Regions from separate parts of the Rhizobium sp. USDA 4016 genome, predicted to be linked through region 3. Evidence: predicted binding sites of a transcription regulator. Region 3 holds the regulator's gene; each other region holds the start of a gene.
The links. The regulator LexA, encoded in region 3, represses DNA repair genes until DNA is damaged. The targets are predictions, from matches to a motif close to TGTTCNNNNTGTGTTCNG.
Positions count from the first base shown of each region.

Region 1 (6,130 bases), 1.3 Mb from region 3:
CAAAGTTCCGAAGAAAATGCTGTTGAGCCGGATGCCCCTTGCCGCAACCTCTTTGAGGCGACGTGAAAAATACCTGAGCCCGAAGAGCAGCGCCGGTGCCATCACCAAAACGACGGTACTCAGCAGCGGGTCCTGATAGACCATCACTGCGAGCAGCGAGACGAAGGAGAGCATGTCCCTCGCCGTCGACGTAACCGTCAGATTGAGAACGTCGCGTATGCCGGAAATATTCTGGCTCAATAACCCAGCGACCTGCCCCGACCGTCGCTGGTCGAAAAACTCGACCGGAAGCGTCATTAGATGGGCCGCAAGCCGCTTCTGGTAGCGGGCGACGATACCGTTGCTGACCCTTGAAAGAGCAACAGCCTGACCGTAGCTTGCAAATCCTCGGATGACGAATGCGGCGAAGAGCGAGAGACAGATTAGCGCGACGAGCTCTGCGTCTTTACTGACGAAGGCCTCGTCGACAATGCTCTTCATCACGTAGGCCGTATAGGCAGTAGAAAGCGCGACCGCAGCCAGGCAGGCAATCGCGAAGCTATAGCCAGGAATATGGTCCCTAAAATTTTCGGAGACCACCCGCTTCAATATCTCAAGAGTGCGGACGTTCTGTTTTGCTGGAGACATGAGCGCTCGTATGAATTCCCCGCCGGCTCAGCCAAGCGATAAGGTTCGAGCTGGCGTCTTACCGGCCAATGACCGGAAAGTCGAGTATTCATCGCGCCTGACGAAACGGCGCGTCTGCCGGGAAGCATTCGGCTGATCGTCTTGCATAGCCGTCAGATTCCTATAGACCCTGCGGAGGAACGCGACTGCCATTAAGTCTAGAATGGGGTCGGGCAGCAGATTGACGTCACGCTGCTGCCACGAGATCACGTGGCCGTCCTCGTTCTGTTTGCCGCCTTGGGACATTGCCAGACACGAAAAATGTCGCAGAATCCTGATCTGCTCTCGCTACTCACTTGGTGAACCTCACTTGGAATCCGTGAGACGGCTTGATAACAACATGACCTCGGAAAACAACGGAAGGGACTACGTCAGCCACGTGGTTTCAAACAGGGCAATTAGAATGGATCCGGTCAAGAGCGACCTGCTCAACGCATGGGTTGTGAGCGAGTCCAAGATTGGTACGATGTCTCAATGCACCGGCGTAGCGAATAATTTTGGTGGGCCAGTCCTTCAAAAACCCGTTGTAGTAAAACACGGCATCTCAAAATATTTTTCGCCGCGTTTGTTCTCTTTGCGAGAAGCAAGGCCTGATGTCATCATTTCCTGTGGCTTTAGGTCTGAAAGCCACGTCATAAAGATGAAACGAGCCTTCAAAAGCCGGCCGTTTATAGTGCATCTCCAGCGTCCGAGGGTATCCGGTTATGATTTGGTTTTCGTATCCAATCATGACTGGACAAATGAGTTCGATGAACTGCCGCAATACGAGCGGATGGTAGGCGTGCCACACCGGCTCCGGGCCGAAGAGATACTGCTGCGGCGGGAAAATGCCAGGCGCCGGTATAGTCCGCAGGGGCGCAAAATAGCCTCCGTGTTCGTGGGGGGTTCAAACGGTGCCTACGTTTATGACGATCGAGCGATAAGCGGCATTCAGGACGCAGTTAGAACTCTTGCAGACGGCGACTGGCAAGTTCTCGTGTCAACATCTCGAAGATCCGACGATGAGACTTTGCGAAGACTACGCGAGATTGCATCGCCAACCGTCACCGTTTGGGATCGATGTGAGCCAAATCCTTACATTGACTACGTCGCGGCGGCTGACGCCTTTCTCATCACAAAGGATTCAGTGACAATGCCATGCGAGGCGCTAGTGACCGGCCTACCGGTATATTCCTTGGATCTGTCAGCTGTTCCCGGCGATAGGCTGGTGAAGTTTGAGCGCTTTCATCGGGATCTGCGAGAAACATTGAAGTTGACGCGGTCGTTCGAAGGTCGACTTGAGGCTTATTCGTATTCACCGCTAAATGAAGCCAAGCGTATAGCGCGCGTCATTGAACGAAGGATCAGGTTCCAACCCGGCCCATTGACTGGAGAATAGTCAGTCGTTTTCGAAGCGTCCGTCGTAGCGATAGCCGATTTTCAGCAATGCGGAAACGGGCGAAAAACAATCCAATTCAATGGACTTTCTACCTGCATACTGCTTTGCCGCAGCGAAGAACGCGAGAATACGATGCTCTGCCGATAGTATTCCAGTATAAGCGGAGGAGGCTTCATTTTCGTAGAACCGAGGGAGATTCGCGTTCGAAATATCTATACCAAAAAGGCCAATGCGCGTCGCGCCCGACGCTAACGCAAATTGCATGGCAGTTGCGGCGACAGAGCCCGCGGGGAATACGCCTTTGTCAGGATCTATCGATACTGCCGAATTCTCACTCCGGAAAAGCAAGCCGCTCTGAACAGCCCCTTCTGAACGTCGTTTTTCCCCATAAGGTGCAAGAATGTTTCTGATGAGCACTACCTTTCTGTCTCGAAGCCAGGCACTGTCAATCTCACAAATCGCTCGAATGACACTGATCGATAGTAAACATGGGACGTTCTGAGGAACCTTCTCCTTAAGGAGAGTGAAATGCCTCCACACGAAGCGCTCATCCTCCACAACTACAGCGAGCGGCTCTTGTATCTTTGATCCAATAAGGTTTATCGCTCCGTTGAGTAACAACGCACTGCCCGCCGGTATCTTCTCAATTGCGCAATGGTTGATTGACGGGCCGCTGCCGACGATAAAAACACAGTCAGGTTTGTTTAGATTGACATCAGCAAAAGCCAGCGTTTCAACAATATCGACCGACCGATAACGAATTAAGGCTTGTTGCCGCTCCTCGAAGGAAATGATTTTGAGACCCGGCAGCCAATCTTGAAAATGGCTTTTAGATCGGCCGAGAAACAGCCTAACGCCGATTTTGATTATGGATCGTGCCAACGGGCGGTTTGCTGAGTGAAATATCTCTCCCATGACAACGCTACCTGATCGTTTCATTAGCAAGGCCGAGCGGGCACTTGAAATCTTCGCTATCTGTAGCGTCTCCTGAAGGCCGCCCGCGCGCGTGATTGTTCAAAGTGTGGTCTCTGCAAGTTATTGGCTTGCGACCACTAGAAGTGTCAAGGTAATAATCCCGACGAGAACAAAGCCGTATCTCACTGCCGAACGTCGAACTGACCGGTGGAAAACTGGCTGTCACGCGAAATGCCTACCTCTGTGAAATCCTTGAGTTATTATGAGCATTAGTCAACTTCGCAAGCGGGTGTACCGAACACTAAAATACAAACTTGCACGGCCAAGCCCTCCGGATTTACGCAGTCCGTTTCGCGGTCCCGTAGTCGTGGTTGGATCTGCCCCGCAAGCAAATCTCCCTGCTGGATTAGATCGCAATTTTAGCATTGTGACAGTCAACGGGTCTCAGGCTGTCACAAAAAACTGGGGCATCGAGAGACCAGACATTACGTTCATGCAATTCAACCAGATCAGAGGTCAAAATACCAATGCGGTTGAGGTTCGCCGGGTGCTCCGGGGGCAGTCCACAAAGGCCTTATATGTCTTTCTCTGGCCGGAGGGTGAGGAAGCACTCAGAGCGGGCTTGAGCGCATTTCACTACCAGTACGAGAGTCTAACGCTTGTCAACAAATACGAAAGAATGGCGCTACTCGATAAAGTTTGTGGCCTAAAGACTGCGGAAATGGACGCGAGTGAAAAGTGCTCCAACGGGGTAAATGCGGTGCTGTTTGCCTTTTGCCATGGCGCGAGTGAAGTCATAATTACCGGTATTAATCCTCGATCCACCGGTCATGTGTACAACAACGAAAATCTTGGTCGACTTCATCAAACGATGGACGAGATGGTTTTCAGTAAGCTGTTGCGCGATGGGTGGCCGCTTTACACCGCGGATCCTCAAGTTTCTTCAGCGATCGGCATACCGCTATGGATGCCGGCGTAATGCGCGAATGCGACGTATAGCCACACTAGGTTGATGGAATGCGCAGATTCACGGGAGACCCGGAACTTCGCAAGGCGGTCCCTGCCGGAGGGTAGTGGCAGGTCACAATGATGGGATAGTCGAGTATTCTCAAGCTTGACAACGGGGCGTGGCTTCGGAAGCGAATCCGGCTGATGGTCGGAAGCGCCCCGATTGAAGGAGCCGCCTCGATATTGCTATTTTTGCTCATTCGAATATGACCTCGACTTCTCAATCATTCGAGGGCGCCGATTTATGAAGTACAGGACAGAGATCGAAGGACTTCGCGCCGTAGCTGTCTTGTCCGTGATTGTTTTCCATGCGTATCCAAATGCTCTGCCAGGAGGCTTTATCGGCGTCGATATATTTTTTGTGATTAGCGGCTATCTGATAACATCGATCATTTTAAGGGACATAGAGGCAGGAACTTTTAGCATCGCACGCTTCTTCGAAAAGCGTGCGCGGCGAATTCTACCCGCTCTTTTTTTTGTAATCGCATGCTGTGTACCGGCCGGGTGGTATTGGATGATGCCAGCGGAATTACGCGCGTTCTCGGATTCAGTTATTGCAGCATGCCTCTCGGTATCAAATATCTTCTTCTGGACAAAAAGTGGGTATTTTTCGCCTGAAACGGCCCAAATGCCGCTACTTCATACATGGAGCCTTGGGGTCGAGGAGCAGTTTTACGCGATCTATCCGTTTTTGCTACGTGTAATAGGCAAGAAGTCATACAAGAAGAACGCAACGCTACTATTTTTAGTCGCGGGAGCCACAGTCAGTATTATAGTAAGTTACATATGCTCGAAATATGTCCCCGAACTGAACTTTTATTTTCTTCCGACACGAGCATGGGAGTTTTTCTTTGGAGGGGCCTGCGCTGTCTTCACCGGCGGCCGACAACGCGATCATGGATGGTGGGCTTGCGCGGGGATCATCCTTATCGGCGCTGCGATTATCTGTTTCGATGAGAGCTCTCAGTTCCCCGCAGCAAGTCTAGCAGTAGCTGGAACATGTTTAATCCTAACATTTGCGAGAAGCGGGAATTTTGTAGGAAATAGCCTATCCCTACCACCTCTGGTGATGGTGGGCAGTATCAGCTACAGCGCGTACTTGTGGCATCAGCCCCTGTTTGCTTTTGCTAAAATTCGCAGCGTAGACGCGCCAAACGGAATGACGATGTTCGCTTTGATAGTCGTCTCCTTGGCATTGGCATATTGCACGTACCGTTTCATTGAGCTGCCGTTCAGACGCAAGCCTGATCAAGATATTCACGTTAGCAAAGGATTCTTCGGTGGCTGCGCTGTCTTTACAATCGCGCTTGTTAGTTTTGGAATCTACGGAAACCTCACAAAAGGCGCCCCATCCCGGCTACCACCTCAAATTTCTAGTTTTATTCAAGAGAACGCATGGAACCGACGCTGTCTAGCATTTAGGGATCCTTCTCCGCTCCAATTGCCGGAACCAAGTTGCGTTTATAATTCTGAGCATGATTCTAGCTACGCGATCGTAGGGGATTCCATAGCTTCGTCACTGAGCCCCTCTCTAGCCGCGCAACTCGATCGACACGGCATTGCTTTGGAGCAGATGACACATACCGCATGCGCTCCAATCGTGGGAATTAAGAGCAGTGGAGAGTCCGCACAAGGCTGTCCAAACTATATTCGGACTGCATTCGAACGTATCAAAGCCAGTGGGGTTAAAACAGTCATCCTAGCTGGGGCGTGGATCACGTTTTTCGACGAGAAGAACCTGGTGCTCAACAAACAACAAATCACGCTTGCATCTTCGAAGGGAAAAGCCATGGTGCGTGAAGCGCTTCAATCGACGGTGAATGAACTACAGGAAGCCGGCATTCGGGTTGTTTTGCTGTACCCTGTCCCCAGAGGAGATTCACAGGTTGTGGCCAAGGTCGCCAAACTAATGCTAACCGGCAACCCGAAGCCAACAGTTTCGGTTTCTAAGGAAAAATATTTTTCCCAGGCGAAAGATGCAGTTGATTACCTGGACAGCATTAAGGGCGGTAATATAATCAGGGTTTTCCCCTCGCATTCTTTTTGCAGCACAGCTGACAATAACTGTGTTTTAGCATCAGGAGGCCAAGCTTATATTTACGACAAACTTCACCTCACGAGGGACGGTGCAGATGTTGTCGCAAAGAATATCGTTGGCGCTCT
Region 1 covers NZ_JBWCCY010000004.1:764,066-770,195, reverse strand. The annotation lists gene ACZ9DP_RS19010 (ABC transporter ATP-binding protein) at 1-627, opposite strand, end outside; gene ACZ9DP_RS19005 (mitochondrial fission ELM1 family protein) at 1,070-2,044, shown strand; gene ACZ9DP_RS19000 (glycosyl transferase) at 2,045-2,959, opposite strand; gene ACZ9DP_RS18995 (membrane-anchored protein) at 3,222-3,938, shown strand; gene ACZ9DP_RS18990 (acyltransferase family protein) at 4,212-6,130, shown strand, end outside.
Region 1: the regulator LexA is predicted to act here: its motif matches at 3,056-3,073, upstream of ACZ9DP_RS19000 (glycosyl transferase).

Region 2 (6,130 bases), 730 kb from region 3:
CAGTAGACGAGCTTCGGATTGATCTTGCGCAGGCTCTCATAGTCGAGGCCGTACTTGACGAGGCCGCCGAGCTTGAAATTCTCGATCAGGACATCGGCCGTTGCCGCGAGCCGTCGCACCAGCGACTGGCCTTCCTCGGTCTTCAAATCGGCCGTGACAGAGCGCTTGTTGCGATTGGCGGAGTGATAATAGGCAGCTGAAAGGTTTTCGCCGTCGCCGCCCTCGACGAAGGGAGGCCCCCATTGCCGCGTATCGTCGCCGCCGTCCGGATTTTCGACCTTGATGACGTCTGCGCCGAGATCGGCCAACATCTGCCCGGCCCAGGGGCCCGCCAGGACGCGGGCGAGCTCGATCACCCTGATGCCGGCAAGCGGCGGTTTCTTACGACTGTCCGTCATGTTCCTCCCAAGAACGGATCATGGTGCCCGCGTTGCCTCAGATGTATCGGATACGGGTTTGGATGCAAAGCGGCGCTCGCGCCAGATGATGTAAAGTCCGGATGCGATGATGATGAGAATGCCCAGCCATTTGATGGCGTCGGGAAAATCGCCGAAAACCAGCCATGCGAAGATCGTGGCCGAGACGATCTCGAAATATTGCAGCGGCGCCAAAGTGGAGGCGGGTGCGGAGCGGTAGGCATAGACGCCGAGGATGCTGGCGATCGCGGCCGTTACGCCGACGCCGAGGAGCCAGACGAGACCTATCATGGTTGGCATTACCGGTTCGAACACATCCGAGCCGCTTGCTCGGGCGAAGAAAAGCAGGACACCGCAAAAGAGCAGACCCCACAAGCCCATGTGAAACTGCATCACCCACGGGTCCTCGCGCTGCGCCAGGGCCCTGTTCATCATTGCGGAGATGGCGATGCAGACTGCGCTGACGACCGGCAACAGCGCCACGTAGCCGACTTCCTGGAAGCTCGGCTGAATGACCAGTATCGCGCCGAAGAAACCGACGCCGCAGGCTGTATAGCGCCGCCAGCCGATCGTCTCGCCGAGAAATAGGCTGCTCAGAATGGTGAGGATGATGGGTTCGACGAAGAAGATCGCGATCGCATCTGCAACCGCCATGTATTTCAGCGTGGTGACGAACGAGATCATCGAAATGGTAATGATGGCGCCGCGGATCGCGTGGAAGAGGCTCTGCCTCCATGACGAATCCGTCAGTTTTTTGCGCCAGATAACGATCGGAAGCATGCAGAGAGCCTGTATGGCAAAGCGTGCTGCGGTGATCTCCGCAGACGGAATCGTCGTGATGGCAAGCTTGGAGAAAATATCGATCAGAGGCGATACGAGCACCGAAAAAAACATGAGCATCAGGCCCATGCTGACTTCGGAGGAGCTATTCTTCGTTATTGCGCTGTTCATTTCCGGTCCGCTGGTCAGGATCTTGCGGTTGCTTCATCGCACCAATCGGCAAAGGCCGAAATCGCCGCTTCGGCGCCGATCTCGTTCAGCGTCTCGTGCCGCTTATCCTGATATATTTCGGTCGTGATACGGGACAAACCGTGCCGTTTCAAATGGTTTGACAGCCAGATCACCGCTTTTCCGAAATCGGTCGCTGGATCCTTTCCGCCGCCGACGAGGTGGATTGGCAGGTTCCTTCGCAGCCTGTCGAGATGCCGCTTCTGCGGCGCGCGAAAGGTGAGTTCGAATATGTCGAGCCAGAGCGAAACGGAAGCATCGAAGCCGCAGAGCGGATCGGCGATATATTTGTCGACTTCGGCCGGATCGCGGGAGAGCCAGTCAAATTCCGTCCGGTGGCCGGGGATGGATTTGCCCCAGGTGTCGAAGGTGAGCTTCGGCAGCAGGCCGCTCGGAACGTCGGAACCTTTCAGGGCTTTCTCGGCAAGCAGGATGGCTTGCGCGGCCCGGCCTGTCAGACCGACAGCGAAGTTCGAATTCCACACGGCGAGGGCACCGAATTTTTCCGGATAGGTTACTGCAGCGTTGAGCGCGATCAGCCCGCCCATGGAGTGGCCGAAGAGGATCACGGGAAGGTTTGGATGGAACCCTGCCGCATAGTCCCGCATGGCGACCATGTCGGCAAGAACCTGCTGCACGCCGTTGCGGCGGGCGAACTGGCCGATCGGCGCGCCGTCGGCCACCGTCTCGCCGTGGCCCCGGTGGTCGTGCGCATAGACATGATAGTCGCGCCCGGCCATCGCCTTGGCAAAGCGTGCGTAGCGCTTCGAATGTTCAGCAAGTCCGTGGGAGATCAGCACGATGCCGCGCGGGCCGCCGCTGGCTGCCACATGATGAAAGGCGAGCGTCGCCTCGGGCGTCTTAAGCCATTGTGTCTGCGAAAACATTCCATCCTCCCGCTGCAACAGAGCAGATCGCGAGCCAAATGCAACATCCCGGCGCATGTTTGCAGTGGAATTTCCTGCGAGTGAGGGTTGCAGGGTTTTGGGCTTCGTGCTTACTTGTTCCTGAATTGTTCTGTCTGCGGGGAGTGGCGATGAGCAGGGTGTTTCTGCGCTGGATAGCGTTTGTTCTGTCAATGGTTTTGGCTGGCTTTGCGGTTGCCCAGGAAGGCGAAGGGGGAACGCGCTTCATCCTTGCCGCAAGTTGGCAGCCGGCATTCTGCCAGACAAACCAAAGGAAGCCGGAATGCAGCAGCCAGACGAAGGAGCGCTTCGACGCGACGAATTTCTCGCTGCACGGCCTGTGGCCGCTGCGGCAGAACTATTGCGGTGTATCGAAGGACTTGCAGGCAGTCGACAAAGAAGGCGATTGGCAAAAGCTGCCGGAGGTCAAGCTGACGGTTGAGAATGCGTCAGCCCTTGCAAAGGCGATGCCCGGAACGCAATCGGGCCTCGAACGTCATGAATGGACGAAGCACGGCACCTGCACGAAGATGAGCGCCGACGATTATTTCGGCGTGGCGATCCGCCTGATGGATGACCTCAACGGCTCGGCGGTGCGCGACCTCTTTGCCGCGAATGTCGGCAAGACCGTCAAGGCCGATCAGATCAAGACGGCTTTCGACAAGAGCTTCGGGGCGGGCGCTGGCGAGCGTGTGAAGATGAGCTGCCGGCGCGCGGGCGGCGTCCGCGTGATCAGCGAGCTGACGATCGGGCTGTCGGAGGATGCGGGCTCGGCCGCCGGCGCCGGTGCGGGGCTTGCAAAACTCATGCAAAACGCCGGCCGCACCTCCTTCGGCTGCGACGAAGGTGTTGTCGACGCTGCGGGGTTCTGAGAGTTTGTCGCAAGGTTCGGGACTGGAGCACGGCTCGAAGCGGGTGGGAGAACGATGCAGGCTGGATGACTTCGGAAGCGTGGGGGACGCCTACCAGAGATACTCGGCTGGGATACGCGGCAAAATACGTCACGAGCTGGTGTTCGAAGTCGTGGCCGGCCTCGCGTCTGCCGGCGGAACGGTTCTGGATATGGGGTGCGGCGATGGCGAGATATCCGCGCGTCTATCCGAAGCCGGTTTTAGAGTTCTCGGCATTGACGCTTCGCCTGAAATGCTGCGCCGGGCAAATCTGCGCAAGGCAGAGCTGCCGGAGCAAGTGCGCAGCCGGCTTGAGTTTGCGCTGGGCGACATCACCGATTTCGCATCAGAACATCTCTTCGATGCAGTTTGCTGCCATGGCGTACTGATGTACTTGGACGACAGTGCCGCTGCCATCCGAAAATTGGCAAGCCATGTGAAACGCGGCGGGCTGCTTAGCATCTTGACGAAAAACGCACTCTCTGGCGGTTTCCGGCAAGCGCTGCGTGGAGACTACGCGACGGCAAGGGAATTGATCGAAACCGGCGCGGCAGCCAGCATCGGCAACCTTGGAATTAGAACGCGTGGTGACGATCCTTCGGCGGTTGTTCAGCAAATGGGGGCCTGTGGCTTTGCCGACTGCCAATGGCGAGGGGTCCGCGTGTTTTCCGATCATCTTGACGAGCAGACCTTTGACGGCGCGCTCGCCGCCGAGCTCATCGCGCTTGAGCGCGCTGCTTCGCTTCGTGACCCATACCGTGCGATGGCTCGGCTATTTCATGCGACTGGGCGGAAAGCCTGACGAGATCAGGCAAATCCCTTGCTCTTCGAACGGAACCAAATCGATTGCCGTAGAGAAAGCCGGTTTCGGCGTTGCCCGAAAGCCGGCTTTCGCCTACATAGCGGCCACGGTTTTCAAGTTTCCGCCCGGAGCAGCGTATAATGGCACGTCAGTTTATCTATCATATGGCCGGCCTCAACAAGGCCTATGGCAACAAGAAGGTGCTGGAGAACATCCACCTTTCCTTCTACCCCGACGCCAAGATCGGTATCCTCGGCCCGAACGGCGCCGGTAAGTCCACCGTCCTGCGCATCATGGCCGGCCTCGACAAGGAATATACCGGCGAAGCCTGGCTCGCCGAGGGCGCAACGCTCGGCTTCCTGGCGCAGGAGCCGCAGCTCGATGCGTCGAAGACGGTGCTCGAAAACGTCATGGAAGGTGTGGCCTCCAAGAAGGCGATCCTCGACCGCTACAACGAGCTGATGATGAACTATTCCGACGAGACGGCGGAAGAGGGTGCGAAGCTCCAGGACATCATCGACAGCCAGAACCTCTGGGACCTGGAAAACCAGGTCGAGATGGCGATGGACGCGCTGCGCTGCCCGCCGGGCGATGCTTCGGTCGACAATCTTTCGGGCGGCGAAAAGCGCCGCGTGGCGCTCTGCCGCCTGCTGCTTGCCCAGCCGGACCTGCTGCTCCTCGATGAACCGACGAACCACCTCGACGCCGAGACGATCGCCTGGCTCGAAAAGCACCTGCGCGAATATCCGGGTTCCGTGCTAATGATCACCCACGACCGCTACTTCCTGGACAATGTCACCGGCTGGATCCTCGAGCTCGACCGCGGCCGCGGCATTCCCTATGAGGGCAATTATTCGGCTTATCTGCAAGCGAAAGCGAAGCGCATGCAGCAGGAGGGCCGCGAAGAAGCCTCCCGCCAGAAGGCTCTGTCTCGTGAGCAGGAATGGATTGCCTCCAGCCCGAAAGCGCGTCAGGCAAAGTCGAAGGCGCGTATCCGCGCTTATGACGAACTGGTGGCGGCAGCTGCCGACCGCCGTCCCGGCGACTCCCAGATCGTCATCCCGGTCGGTGAGCGTCTCGGCCAGGTCGTCATCGAGGCCGAGAACCTCACCAAGGGATATGGCGATACCGTCCTGATCGAGAACCTGAGCTTCAAGCTGCCGCCGGGCGGCATCGTCGGCGTCATCGGCCCGAACGGTGCCGGCAAGACGACGCTCTTTCGCATGATCACCGGCCAGGAAAAGCCCGACAGCGGCGAAATCCGCATCGGCGATACCGTCGATCTCGGCTATGTCGACCAGAGCCGTGATGCGCTCAACGGCAACAAGACCGTTTGGGAAGAGATCTCCGCCGGCAACGACATCATCAAGCTCGGCAAGCACGAAGTGAATTCGCGCGCCTATTGCGGCGCCTTCAACTTCAAGGGCAGCGACCAGCAGCAGAAGGTCGGCACGCTTTCCGGCGGCCAGCGCAACCGCGTCCATCTTGCCAAGATGCTGAAGGCCGGCGGCAACGTCATCCTCCTCGACGAACCGACCAACGATCTCGATACGGAAACGCTGGCCGCGCTCGAGGACGCGCTCGAAAACTTCGCTGGCTGCGCCGTTATCATCAGCCACGACCGCATGTTCCTCGACCGGCTTGCAACGCATATCCTCGCCTTCGAAGGCGACAGCCATGTCGAATGGTTCGAAGGCAACTTCGAAGATTACGAGCAGGACAAGATGCGCCGCCTCGGCGTGGATTCGGTCAATCCGAAGCGGGTGACCTACAAGCGCCTGACGCGCTGATCGTCAGCGCCGTCTCTTGGATCAGAAGCCCCGGCAAGCGCCGGGGTTTTTGTATTTTTGCCGGTCGCTTTCAGAGCAGTGAATTTCGTGAACAGAGCGGATTCCTGCTTGCCAGGCCTTCTCAAATCACATAAAGATATCTTTATATGTTGATTGGGTCGGGATATGGCTGAAGCTGTGAGGCTTGGATTGGATGCGCTGGTGGACGTCTTGAAGGCGGCCGGTGAGCCGACGCGCCTGCGGCTTCTCGCGCTTCTTGCCGCCGGCGACCTGACGGTGACCGATCTTACGGAAATTCTCGGACAGTCTCAGCCTCGCA
Region 2 covers NZ_JBWCCY010000004.1:1,313,733-1,319,862, forward strand. The annotation lists gene caiB (succinate--glutarate CoA-transferase) at 1-398, opposite strand, end outside; gene ACZ9DP_RS21585 (DMT family transporter) at 417-1,367, opposite strand; gene ACZ9DP_RS21590 (alpha/beta fold hydrolase) at 1,382-2,311, opposite strand; gene ACZ9DP_RS21595 (ribonuclease T2 family protein) at 2,461-3,201, shown strand; gene ACZ9DP_RS21600 (methyltransferase) at 3,281-4,021, shown strand; gene ettA (energy-dependent translational throttle protein EttA) at 4,162-5,811, shown strand; gene ACZ9DP_RS21610 (ArsR/SmtB family transcription factor) at 5,977-6,130, shown strand, end outside.
Region 2: the regulator LexA is predicted to act here: its motif matches at 2,427-2,444, upstream of ACZ9DP_RS21595 (ribonuclease T2 family protein).

Region 3 (6,130 bases):
GTGAACATCGTCGTGGGGAAGCCCAGCGCCTTCAGCGTGATGCCCGAATAGAAGTCGATGTTCGGGTAGAGCTTCTTTTCGATGAAGTATTCGTCGGTCAGCGCGATGCGTTCCAGCTCCATCGCGACTTCGAGAAGCGGATCGTCCTTGTGACCGAGTTCGGCGAGAACCTCATGCGTCGTCTTCTGCATGATCTTGGCGCGCGGATCGTAGTTCTTGTAGACACGGTGACCGAAGCCCATGAGGCGGAACGGGTCATTCTTGTCCTTGGCGCGGGCGATATATTCCGGAATGCGCTCGACCGAGCCGATTTCCGAAAGCATGTTGAGCGCCGCCTCGTTGGCACCGCCATGAGCCGGGCCCCAAAGGCAGGCAATGCCGGCCGCGATGCATGCGAACGGGTTGGCACCCGAAGAGCCGGCGAGGCGAACCGTCGAGGTCGAGGCGTTCTGCTCGTGATCGGCGTGCAGGATGAAGATACGGTCCATGGCGCGCGAGAGGACCGGGTTCACGACATATTCTTCGCACGGTACCGCGAAGCACATGCGCAGGAAGTTCGAGGCGTAGTCGAGATCGTTCTTCGGATAAACGAACGGCTGGCCGATATAGTACTTGTAGGCCATCGCCGCGATAGTCGGCATCTTGGCTATCATGCGCAGGCTTGCGACCATGCGCTGATGCGGATCGGTGATGTCTGTCGAGTCGTGGTAGAAGGCAGACAGAGCGCCGACACAGCCGCACATGACGGCCATCGGATGGGCGTCGCGGCGGAAGCCGGTGAAGAAGCGAGACATCTGCTCGTGCACCATGGTGTGATGCGTGACGCGGTAGTCGAAATCCTTCTTCTGGGCAGCCGTCGGCAATTCGCCGTAAAGCAGCAGATAGCAGACTTCCAGGAAGTCGCCATGTTCGGCAAGCTGTTCGATCGGGTAGCCGCGATGCAGCAGAATGCCTTCATCGCCGTCGATATAGGTGATCTTCGATTCACAGGAAGCGGTCGAGGTGAAACCAGGATCGTACGTGAAGGAACCGGTGTTTTTATAGAGTGCACCAATATCGATGACATCCGGACCGATCGTTCCGCTTTTCACGGAAAGATTGGCGGTTTTGTCGCCGATTTTGATTGTTGCGCTTTGATCCGTCATGCTGATCCTCCAAACTGGCGGTGGCGCCATAAAAGCGCCATAGGGTTAAGCGTCCTCTCCGATAGCTATATGATCACGGCGCCAATGCCAAGTTACCGTGGCGCCATTTTGTGCATCGCAGTATCAACTTTTAGACACTCCTGCGATGCCGGAGGCGCATAGCGGAAGCCAATGATTTAATTCGGCTTTTTGCAATCCAGTTTTTTGGACTTTTTTCAATCGATTATTGTTGCTGAAACGCCCTCAGGGCTGCATTCTGGTTGTATTCATAGGGTGTCAGCGGGCTGGGTGCATGCCGGAGTTGAAAACGGCCGAGCTGCGCATTCCGCTTCAGCAGATGTCGCGGAGGCTTTCGGCCTGCAAATGGCGAGCTAAGGAGCCGCTCAGGGCACACGCCTGCGCTTTGCGACGGTTTTTTCGGGCTTGGGGCGGCGATCTGGTTTGCGTCCGGCACGAATGTTTCGCTCAGCGCTTTGGCTTTGACCGATCGCAGCCGTGAGGGCGCTGCGACCCGCGAAAGACGGAGGGAAAGCGAAATTTTCACCGGAACAGCAGGAAGAGGCAAGAAATGCGATGCGGAACGGCGCCACGCCCGGCTTGCGATGCCGCGGACATCGTCGTCACGCGGGCAAGGCTGCGGTTCGGCGCCTGCCGATGCGGCGCAGTGCATTTCGCGAATGAAACCTTGCGGAAAACCGGTGCCGTCGAACCGTGCTTTGGACAACCGCCTTCGAGAAACTCGATCGCCCCTAGAGCCGCCACGCCTATGAGTGGCGCGCCGTCGCCTTTGCCGGCGACGCGCTGCCGGTCAATGGTAGCGGCGGATAAGGCCGACGAGCTTACCCTGAACCTTTACGCGATCCGGTCCAAAGATGCGCGTCTCGTAGGCGGCGTTCGCCGCTTCCAGCGCGATGGACGCACCCTTGCGTCGGAACCGCTTCAGCGTCGCTTCCTCGTCATCGACCAGTGCCACGACAATGTCGCCGGGATTGGCGGTGCTGGTGTTGCGGATGATGACCGTGTCGCCATCGAAGATGCCAGCATCGATCATCGAATCGCCCTTGACCTCAAGCGCGTAGTGTTCGCCGGAGCCGAGCATATCGGCCGGAACGTTGATGTCGTGCGTGTTGTTCTGGATCGCCGAGATCGGCACGCCTGCCGCAATACGGCCCATGACGGGAACCGAAATGGAGCTGGTATTGTCTTCGTTCGCCGGCTTCGGCGCGGCGGCAGCAGGCTGCGGCTTGCCGAGGCTGCCCTCGATGACGCTCGGCGAAAAGCCGCGGCGGGGCTGGATGCTCGGGCTGTAGGCTTCCGGCAGCTTGATCACTTCAAGCGCGCGGGCGCGATTCGGTAGGCGACGAATGAAACCGCGCTCTTCCAAAGCGGTAATCAGCCGGTGGATGCCGGATTTGGACGCGAGATCCAGCGCATCCTTCATTTCGTCGAACGATGGCGGAACGCCGGATTCCTTCATACGCTCATGAATGAAGAGGAGAAGCTCCTGTTGTTTGCGTGTCAGCATCGAAGTTTAACCCCAAATTCGTGAAACAAAGCCAGAACGGACACTATATGTTCCATATGTGTTCCGCAAGTACCTAAATTTTCGTAAAACTTCGTCTCAACTGCGTTCATTTTTGGAAACTTTTGTTTGCCGGATCAGCGCTTTCAGCTTGCATTGACCACATAGCGGCACACATCTTCAGCACATTAAATGGAGACCTGACGCCATGCTGCATCCGTTGGATCATCTTGTTCTACCGGTCACCAACATCGATCTCGCGCGGGAGCGGCTGGGACGATTGGGGTTCACGGTTGCCGCCGAGGGCCGTCATCCTTTCGGCACGGTGAATGCTTGCGTTTTTTTCGCCGACAAGACCTATCTCGAGCCGCTTGGTGTCGCGAGCGCGAAAGAATGTGAAGAATCAGTGCGGCACGGAAACGTCTTTGTGGCGCGCGACCAGGCCTTTCGTTTCCGGTGCGGCAATGACGGATTCTCTGCGGCCGCATTCAGCACGGAGGACGCGGACGCCGACCATGCTCATTTCGTGCGTGCGAGAAAGAGCGGCGGCGCCATGTTGGAGTTTTCGCGCCTGATCAAGATGCCGGACGGGTCGCAATCGACAGGCACTTTCAAGCTTGCCTTTGCCGCCGATCTTCGGGTGCCGGATTTCTTCCTCTTTGACTGCCAGCGCATCAACGCCTTTCCGGCCGATCGGAGCGCGCTGGAAAAGCATGCGAACGGTGCAACCGGTATCTCGGAGATGGTGCTAAGCGCGCCCGAGCCTGAAGCCTTCGGCTCGTTCCTTCAGTTGGCCGTGTCTACGACGGAAATCGAGCGGACACCGTTTGGCGTGGCGATCGCGGCAGCGAATGCCAGGATCAGTCTTCTGTCGCCGGAAGGGATGGAGGCTTATTTCGATTCGGTGCCGTTATCCGTGGATAAGGGGCTAAGAGGCAGCGCTATCGTTTTCCGCACCACCGATCTTGCCGTGACAGAAGCGCTTTTGGCTGATAACGGGATGCCCTATACACGCAAGAACAACAGAGTCCTGGTGAAGCCTGCGCCCGGCCAAGGTGCGATCTTCGCCTTCGAGGAGATCCGATGAGCAATACGAATTCCGAAGTCGCAGTCGGCGAAGGTGCCGGCCGCGTCGTATTTTCAAACAGTGGCAGGCTGTCGCTGATCGCCGGCGCATGCGAAATGGAGAGCCGCGACCATGCCTTCATGGTTGCGGGCACGCTCAAGGAGCTTTGCGGCAAGCTCGGCATCGGGCTCGTCTACAAGACCTCCTTCGACAAGGCGAACCGCTCTTCGCTGTCGAGCAAACGCGGTATCGGTCTAGAGAAGGGCTTGGAAGTCTTCGCCGACCTCAAGAAGGAACTCGGCATTCCGGTTCTGACAGATATCCATTCGGAAGAGCAATGCGCGCTGGTCGCCGAGGTCGTGGACGTTCTGCAGATCCCGGCCTTCCTCTCCCGTCAGACGGACCTGCTTGTCGCAGCCGCGAAGACCGGCCGTGTCATCAACGTCAAGAAGGGCCAGTTTCTCGCTCCCTGGGACATGAAGAATGTTCTCGCCAAGCTAAATCAGAGCGGCAATTCGAATGTTCTGCTTTGTGAGCGTGGCGCGTCCTTCGGTTACAATACGCTGGTCTCGGACATGCGCTCGTTGCCGATCATGGCGGCCATGGGGGCTCCGGTCATTTTCGATGCGACCCATTCCGTGCAACAGCCCGGCGGCCAGGGCACGACGTCGGGCGGGGAGCGCCAGTTCGTCGAGACGCTGGCGCGGGCGGCAGTTGCGGTCGGAGTTGCAGGTGTCTTCATCGAGACCCACCAGGATCCGGACAATGCCCCCTGCGACGGCCCCAACATGGTGTATTTGAACGACATGCCGCGGCTTCTGGAAAAGCTGCTGGCCCTCGACGCCGTCGTCAAGGCGGCCTGATACTGGCGGAAGGTGCCCGCCGTCAACCGGCGAGCGCCATCCTTTGGCTTGAGTACGACCGCGTTGCGGCGGACGCCGTTACGTCGTCGAGAAGGAAACGGGCCAGCAGGTGATTGAGGTGTATCGCCTCGTCACCGAGCTCGCGGCAGGCGGCACTTGTGTGTTCAACCATCGCCGCGTTCTGCTGCGTGACGCTGTCCATAGTGTTGACGGCGGCGTTGACTTCCAGGAGAGCGGTCGTTTGTTCGGTGGAGGAACGCACGATCGACTCGATCAGCGCGGTGACCTTCAGAACCTGCTGATCGATATTGCTGAGCGCTTCACCGGTGCGGTTGACCAAGGCAACGCCGGCCGAAACCTGGCTGGAAGACGTCTCGATCAGCTGCTTGATTTCCTTTGCCAGATTGGCGGAGCGGCCGGCAAGGTCGCGCACTTCCTGTGCAACGACCGCAAAACCCTTTCCGGCCTCGCCCGCGCGGGCGGCTTCCACGCCGGCATTGAGCGCGAGCAAGTTGGTCTGGAAGGCGATTTCGTCGATGACGTTGATGATATCGCCGATCTGCGCAGATGATGTCTCGATCTTCTCCATCGCAGCGACCGCCTCGTGCACGACGGTTGCCGAATAGCTCGCGCTTTCCTTCGTCGCCGTCATCATCACGTTGGCTTCAATGGCCCGTTCCGACGAGTTCTTGACGGTGACCGTGATCTGGTCGAGCGCCGAGGCCGCCTGCTCCAGCGAGGCGGCTTGATGCTCTGTTCGCCGGGCCAGATCGTTTGTGCTCGATGCGATTTCGCCGGAGCCGGTCCTTACTACATTCGTCAGGGTCGAAATTTCCCTCATTGCCTCAGAAAGCGTGCGGACGCTCGAGTTGAACTGCTCGCGCAGCTTCTCGTAGGCTGCGTCGAAAGGCTCGCTAAGCTGGACCGTGAGATCGCCGCCGGAGAGCCGTTCCAGGCCGCGGCTCAGGCTGGCGATGACGCCCTCGCGGACGGCTTCCTCGTCTGCCTTGGCAGCGGCAAGCGCCGCATCGCGCTGTGCTTGGGCCTGACATTCGGCATCCTGGCGCGCACGGATATTGTTCCGCTCTTCGGCGGATTCGCGGAAGACGGTGACGGCGCGCGCCATCTCCCCGATCTCGTCGGCCCGGCGGCTGAAGGGCACATCCTTCGAATAGTCGCCGCCAGCAAGGATCGCCATATAGTCGCGCATCGCCGAGAGCGGCACGATGGCGCGGCGGCGGAAGACGTAAAGGCCGCCAAGAAGCAGGCAAAGCGAGACTGCGGCAGCCGCGAGCGTGATAGCCGAAAGGATGCGTGTCTGTTCGGCGGCGTCCTTTTCAGCGGACGCCAGGAAGGTGTTCGCCATATCGACGAGTTCGTTGACGGCGTTTTCATGGATATGGAAATTCGTCGCAAGCTTTTCGAAGGACGCCGGAATGACTGCGGAGTCATTCTTGACAATGGCCGGCGCGAGTTCCTCTTGCATCACCTTCCAGAACACGTCGCCTTTGACAAGGACATCGTTCAAGAGCTT
Region 3 covers NZ_JBWCCY010000004.1:2,047,310-2,053,439, reverse strand. The annotation lists gene gltA (citrate synthase) at 1-1,145, opposite strand, end outside; gene lexA (transcriptional repressor LexA) at 1,954-2,670, opposite strand; gene ACZ9DP_RS25375 (VOC family protein) at 2,876-3,754, shown strand; gene kdsA (3-deoxy-8-phosphooctulonate synthase) at 3,751-4,596, shown strand; gene ACZ9DP_RS25365 (methyl-accepting chemotaxis protein) at 4,619-6,130, opposite strand, start outside.

Region 4 (6,130 bases), 670 kb from region 3:
GCGCGATGCCGCCCGGTTGATGTCCTGGATGATCTCCGCCTGCGTGCGCTCGCGCTCGCCCCAAGGCGCCAGCGTCAGCACCATGAAGCCGCTATTGGCCGAGCCGCCCTGGCCGGAGATCGAAAAGACGTTCCTGATGTCGCCGCTGTCGACCAGCGGCTGCAGGTATTCTTCGACGAGCTGCAGCTTGTCGCGCGTATATTCGAGGCTCGACCCCTGCGGTGCGGTGAGCCGCATCATCACCACGGCGCGGTCCTCGTTCGGCGTAAGCTCGCTCTTGACCGTCGAGAAGGCGACAAGCGCCGCCCCGGCAAAGAAAACCGACGCGACAATGACGACCAAGGGCGCGTTGAGGCAACGCTGCAGGCTCCATTGGTAGACACGCGCAAACGCTCCGCCGAAGTGGCCGAGCGCGCCATGATCCTCCAGCATTGGCTTCGTCAGCATGCGCGAGGCGAGCATCGGACAAAGCGTCAGCGCGACGATCGACGAGAGACCGACCGAGAAGGCCAGCACGAAGCCGAACTCCCGGAAGAGACCGCCCACCTGCCCCGGCAGGAATGACAGCGGAATGAAGACAGCGGCAAGCGTTGCCGTGGTCGCGATGACCGCGAAGAAGACCTCGCGCGTGCCGAGGACGGCGGCCGCCCGCGGCCCCATGCCTTCGGCGCGCCGGCGCACGATGTTCTCGAGCACCACGATCGCATCGTCGACGACAAGACCTGTCGCCAGGACGATGGCGAGCAGCGTCAGGATATTGATCGAAAAGCCCACGAGATAGATCGCAGCCAGCGTGCCGATCAAAGCCACCGGCATGCTGACCGCGGGGATCAAGGTAGCCCGCCAGTCTCGCAGGAAGAGGTAGATGACGCCGGTGACGATGACGCCGGCAAGGATCAGCGCCAGCACGACCTCGTGGATCGCGCCCTGGATGAACACGGCGTCGTCGCTGGTGATCGCGATCTTCGTGCCTTCCGGCAGCGTCTTCGAAAGCTGCTCGACCACCGTCTTGATGCCGCTCGAAATATTGAGCGTATTTGATTGCGCCTGGCGGATGACGCCGAGGCCGATGCCGCGCTTGCCATTGGAGCGCAGCGCCGTATCGCCGTCACGCGGCCCGAGCGTCACCGTCGCGACGTCGCCGAGACGCACGCGGTCCTGCAGGATGACATTGGCGAAATCCTCCGGCTTCTGCAGGCTCGCCGTGGCGCGCACCACGATGTCCTGTGTCGTGCTCTTCAGCGATCCGGCAGGAACGTCGAGGGCGGAGTTGTCGAGCGCCTCCGTCAGATCGCCGACCGTCAGCCCGCGGCTTGCGAGAGCGCCCTGGTCGACATCGACCCGGAAGATCTTTTCCTGGTCGCCATATTGCTCGACATCGGCAACGCCATCGACGGAGGCCAGCCGGTCGACGATCTCGTTTTCGACGAGGAGCGTCAGGTCATCCATGTCGAGCTTGGTCGAGGTGACCGCAAGACGCATGATCGGCTGTGAATCCGCATCCGCCTTGACGATCTGCGGGGCGTCGGCATCGTCCGGAAGCTGCTCCATGATGCGCCCGATCGCATCGCGCACGTCGTTTGCGGCGACGGCGAGATCGACGGTGTCGGAGAACTCCAGCGTCACGCGGCTTTGGCCGAACTGCGATTGCGAGGAGATCGATTTCAGCCCGCTAACGCGCGCAACTGCGCCTTCGATGACCTTCGTCAGCTCTTGATCGATCGTCTGCGGTGCAGCGCCGTCGAACATGGTGCGCACGGTCACGACCGGGCGGTCGACATCCGGCAGTTCGCGCACTTCGACCCCGGCATAGGCAGCAAGACCCGCCACCACCATCAGCGTATTGAAAACCAGCGCCAGGATCGGGCGGCGCACGAAGAGTGCCGTAAAGGTCTGCTTGCCGGAGGCTCTCTCTGGAAGTTCGGTGACGGTCACGTTCATTGTGTCGCGACCCCGTTGTTCGAGGCCAGTTCATTGCCGGTCCGCACTGGCCCGCCCTCGCGGACGCGCTGCAGACCCTGCGTCACGATGGCGTCCCCATCCTTGATGCCGGCCTTCACGAGCACGAAATCCGGATTGCGTTGCACGATGCTGACGCGCACCTTGTGCGACTTGCCGTCGACCACCTGCCAGACGAACGAGCCCTGCGAATCCCACTGAACGGAAACCGGATCGACCGCAGGATATTTGTCGCCTGCGAACTTCATGCTGACATTGAAGGACATGCCGGCGCGAAGCTCGTCGGCGCGGTTGTCGATCTTGGCGCGGATGCGCAGCGTCCGGCTGGCCGCGTCGATGCGGTTGTCGACTGCCTGGACCTCTCCGGTGAACACCTGTCCCGGCCGCGCGACCGACGTTACCTCAACCGGCTGGCCGACGGAAACCGTATTGGCGAAGCGCTCCGGCACCCAGTAGTCGACCAGGATTTCCGAGCGGTCGTCGAGCGTCACGATCGGCGTGCTGGTGGTCACGTTGTCGCCGATGTTGACTGGGACGATGCCGACGATACCGTCGATGGGCGCCACGATATTGCGCCGGGTGAGATTGAGCTCGGCGGCCTGCAGCTGCAGCCGCGCGCCCTGCTCGGCAATCTCGGCATCGAATACGTCCATGCGCGCAACGCTGGATTTGATGTTGTGATAGAGATTGGATTTCTCGATCGCGCTCTTCAGCGCCACTTCGGCCTGCCCCTTGGCGATCACCTGCTCCTCGCTGTCGAGCTTGGCAAGCACCTGACCCTGCTTGACCTTGTCGCCGGAGTTGATGAGGATTTCACGGATCGTGCCCATTGCCTGCGGCGTCACCGCCACCGAGCGGATCGCGTCGCCTGTGCCGATCGCGTTCAGCCGGTCGTTGACCACGCCCTGCACGACGGCCTGTGTCACGACTAGAACGGCGCTGTTGCGCCCGCCGCCATTGCGTCCTCCGCCGCCCTGGGCGCCCTCGCCTTGCCCCGACGCACCGCCACCGGGCTCCACGGGAGGAGCCATCTTGGCGACAATGTTTTCCGGGACGCCGGCATTTCTCAAAACATCAGCCGCACCCGGCACAAGAAAAATCCATCCGGCAAAGCCGGCCGCAATAACGATAAGAGAAAGAACAAACTGCTTCCAAAAAGCCATTCACGTCTCCGAAGGGACCAAGGGGTCAGACCTGGGACGATCGAAAGAGCGCCTTTAGACATATTCCCCACCTGACTGCGGCAATATCGCCCCTTTACAAGCGGCCATCAAGCGCACGTGCCAGTCATTACAGAATTGTAATCTCCATCCTCGCGAAAACAGGTCACTTTTGCTTGAGCGTAAGCCTATTTCCGGCCTGAATTGCCAATCGCTACTTTAGGGGATTGGATAGGCATGTGCCGCCGCCCAAATGCGCCGCGCCGGCAAGGTCGGCTTTTCGTCCTGGAGGCGCTGGAATGAACCAAGAACATCTTTTCTGGCCTTTCCATCCCGAATCACTACATTACGCGCCATGAGCAATAGTTTCGACGATATCCCCTTCTTCGACGAAGAACCGGGTGAAGCGCCGCGCAAGCCGCAGGTGCCCACCCCTGCAGCCGGAGGGATTGCCGCCCGCGCCATGGCTGCCCGCGACGGCGGCAAACGGCCGGACTACCTCGCAGGCCTGAACCCCGAACAGACCGAAGCGGTCGAAACGCTGGAAGGCCCGGTCCTCGTGCTGGCGGGCGCCGGCACTGGCAAGACCCGCGTGCTGACGACCCGCATCGCGCATATCTTGAGCACCGGGCGCGCCTTCCCCTCGCAAATCCTCGCCGTCACCTTCACCAACAAGGCGGCGCGCGAAATGAAGGAGCGCATCGCGCTACTCGTCGGCGGCGCCGTCGAAGGCATGCCTTGGCTCGGCACCTTCCACTCGATCGGCGTCAAGCTGCTTCGCCGCCACGCCGAGCTCGTTAACTTGCGGTCCGATTTCACCATCCTCGATACCGACGACGTCGTGCGCCTCATCAAGCAGCTGATCCAGGCCGAGGGCCTCGACGACAAGCGCTGGCCGGCCAAGCAATTCGCCGGCATGATCGATACGTGGAAAAACAAGGGCCTCGGCCCCGCCGACATTCCCGAAGGCGACGCCCGCGCCTTTGCCAACGGCAAGGGCCGGGAACTCTACTTCGCCTATCAGGCGCGATTGATGACCTTGAACGCCTGCGATTTTGGCGATCTGCTGATGCATCCCATCGCTATCTTCCGCAAAAACCCGGACTTGCTCAAGGAATACCACCAGCGCTTCCGCTATATCCTCGTCGACGAATACCAAGATACCAACACTGCGCAGTACATGTGGCTGCGGCTGTTGGCACAGCGGCCGAGCCGCAAGTCGATCTCCCCCCTTGTGGGAGAAATGCCCGGCAAGGCAGAGGGCGATATCCCCTCGGACAGCGGCGCGAGTACACCCGCCTCGGTCGGCTCCCCCGACATCTTCCCCACAAGGGGGGAGCTCAGGGACACCACCATCAACATCTGCTGCGTCGGCGACGACGACCAGTCGATCTATGGCTGGCGCGGCGCGGAAGTGGACAATATCCTGCGCTTCGAGAAAGATTTCCCGGGCGCCAAGGTCATCAAGCTGGAGCGCAACTACCGCTCGACCGAACACATCCTCGGCGCCGCCGCGCATCTAATCGCGCACAACGAAGGCCGGCTCGGCAAGACGCTGTTCACCGACCGCGTCGATCCGGAAGACGTCAAGGTGCAGGTGCATGCCTCCTGGGACAGCGAAGAGGAAGCCCGCGCCATCGGCGAGGAGATTGAGGCCCTGCAGCGCAAGCAGCATAACCTCAACGACATGGCGATCCTGGTGCGCGCCTCCTTCCAGATGCGCGAATTCGAAGATCGCTTCGTGACGCTCGGCCTCAACTACCGCGTCATCGGCGGCCCACGCTTTTACGAGCGCCTCGAAATCCGCGATGCCATGGCCTACTTCCGCCTCGTCGCCCAGCCCGCCGACGACCTCGCCTTCGAGCGCATCATCAACACCCCGAAGCGCGGCCTCGGCGACACGACCGTGCGCGCGCTGCACGACTACGCCCGTGCCCGCGACATCCCGATGCTCGCCGCAGCCGCCGACATCATTGAAACAGACGAGCTGAAACCGAAGGCGCGCAAGGCGCTCTTCGACGTGGTGCATAGCTTCAGGAACTGGCAGCAAAGGCTTGAAACGACTCCGCATACCGAACTTGCCGAGCAGATCCTCGAGGAGTCCGGCTACACCGACATGTGGAAGGCCGACAAGACGGCGGAAGCGCCCGGCCGGCTGGAAAACCTCAAGGAACTCATCCGCTCGATGGAGAGCTTCGAGTCGTTGCGTGGCTTCCTGGAGCACGTCGCGCTGGTCATGGATGCCGAGCAGAACGAAGACCTCGACGCCGTCTCGATCATGACGCTGCATTCGGCCAAGGGGTTGGAATTCGACACTGTTTTCCTGCCAGGCTGGGAAGAAGGCCTCTTCCCGCATCAGCGCTCGCTCGACGAAAGCGGCCGCGCCGGGCTTGAGGAGGAGCGCCGCCTCGCCTATGTCGGCATCACCCGCGCCAAGCGCCGCTGCCACATCTGGTTCGTCTCCAACCGCCGCATCCACGGCCTCTGGCAATCGACCATCCCCTCGCGCTTCCTCGACGAGCTGCCGGAAACCCATGTCGAAGTCGCCGAAGTCGAGCAGAGCTACGGCGGTTACGGCCGCGGCGGCTACGGCCAGTCGCGCTTCGACAAGGCCGACCCCTTCGCCAATTCCTATTCCACCCCCGGCTGGAAACGCGCCCAAGCCAACAAGACCGACGCCACCCGCGACAATTGGGGCACCCGCTCGGGCCACGCGGTCGAACGTATCGGCTACGGCGAAAGCGGCCCCAGGGGCCGCACCATCGAAGGCGAACTCGTTGCCAAATCCACCTCCACCGAACCCTCCCGCTTCCAGATGGGCGACCGCGTCTTCCACCTGAAATTCGGCAATGGGAATATTACCGGGATCGAGGGCAACAAGCTGACGATCGATTTTGATCGGGCCGGGCAGAAGAGGGTGTTGGATGGGTTTGTCGAGCGGGTTTGACGAGCCGGCCCGCGCGGCACGAGGCATCTCGTCAAAAGGCTGACCCTGACATTCACAGCCGGCT
Region 4 covers NZ_JBWCCY010000004.1:1,376,615-1,382,744, reverse strand. The annotation lists gene ACZ9DP_RS21900 (efflux RND transporter permease subunit) at 1-1,935, opposite strand, end outside; gene ACZ9DP_RS21895 (efflux RND transporter periplasmic adaptor subunit) at 1,938-3,122, opposite strand; gene ACZ9DP_RS21890 (ATP-dependent helicase) at 3,475-6,066, shown strand.
Region 4: the regulator LexA is predicted to act here: its motif matches at 3,415-3,432, upstream of ACZ9DP_RS21890 (ATP-dependent helicase).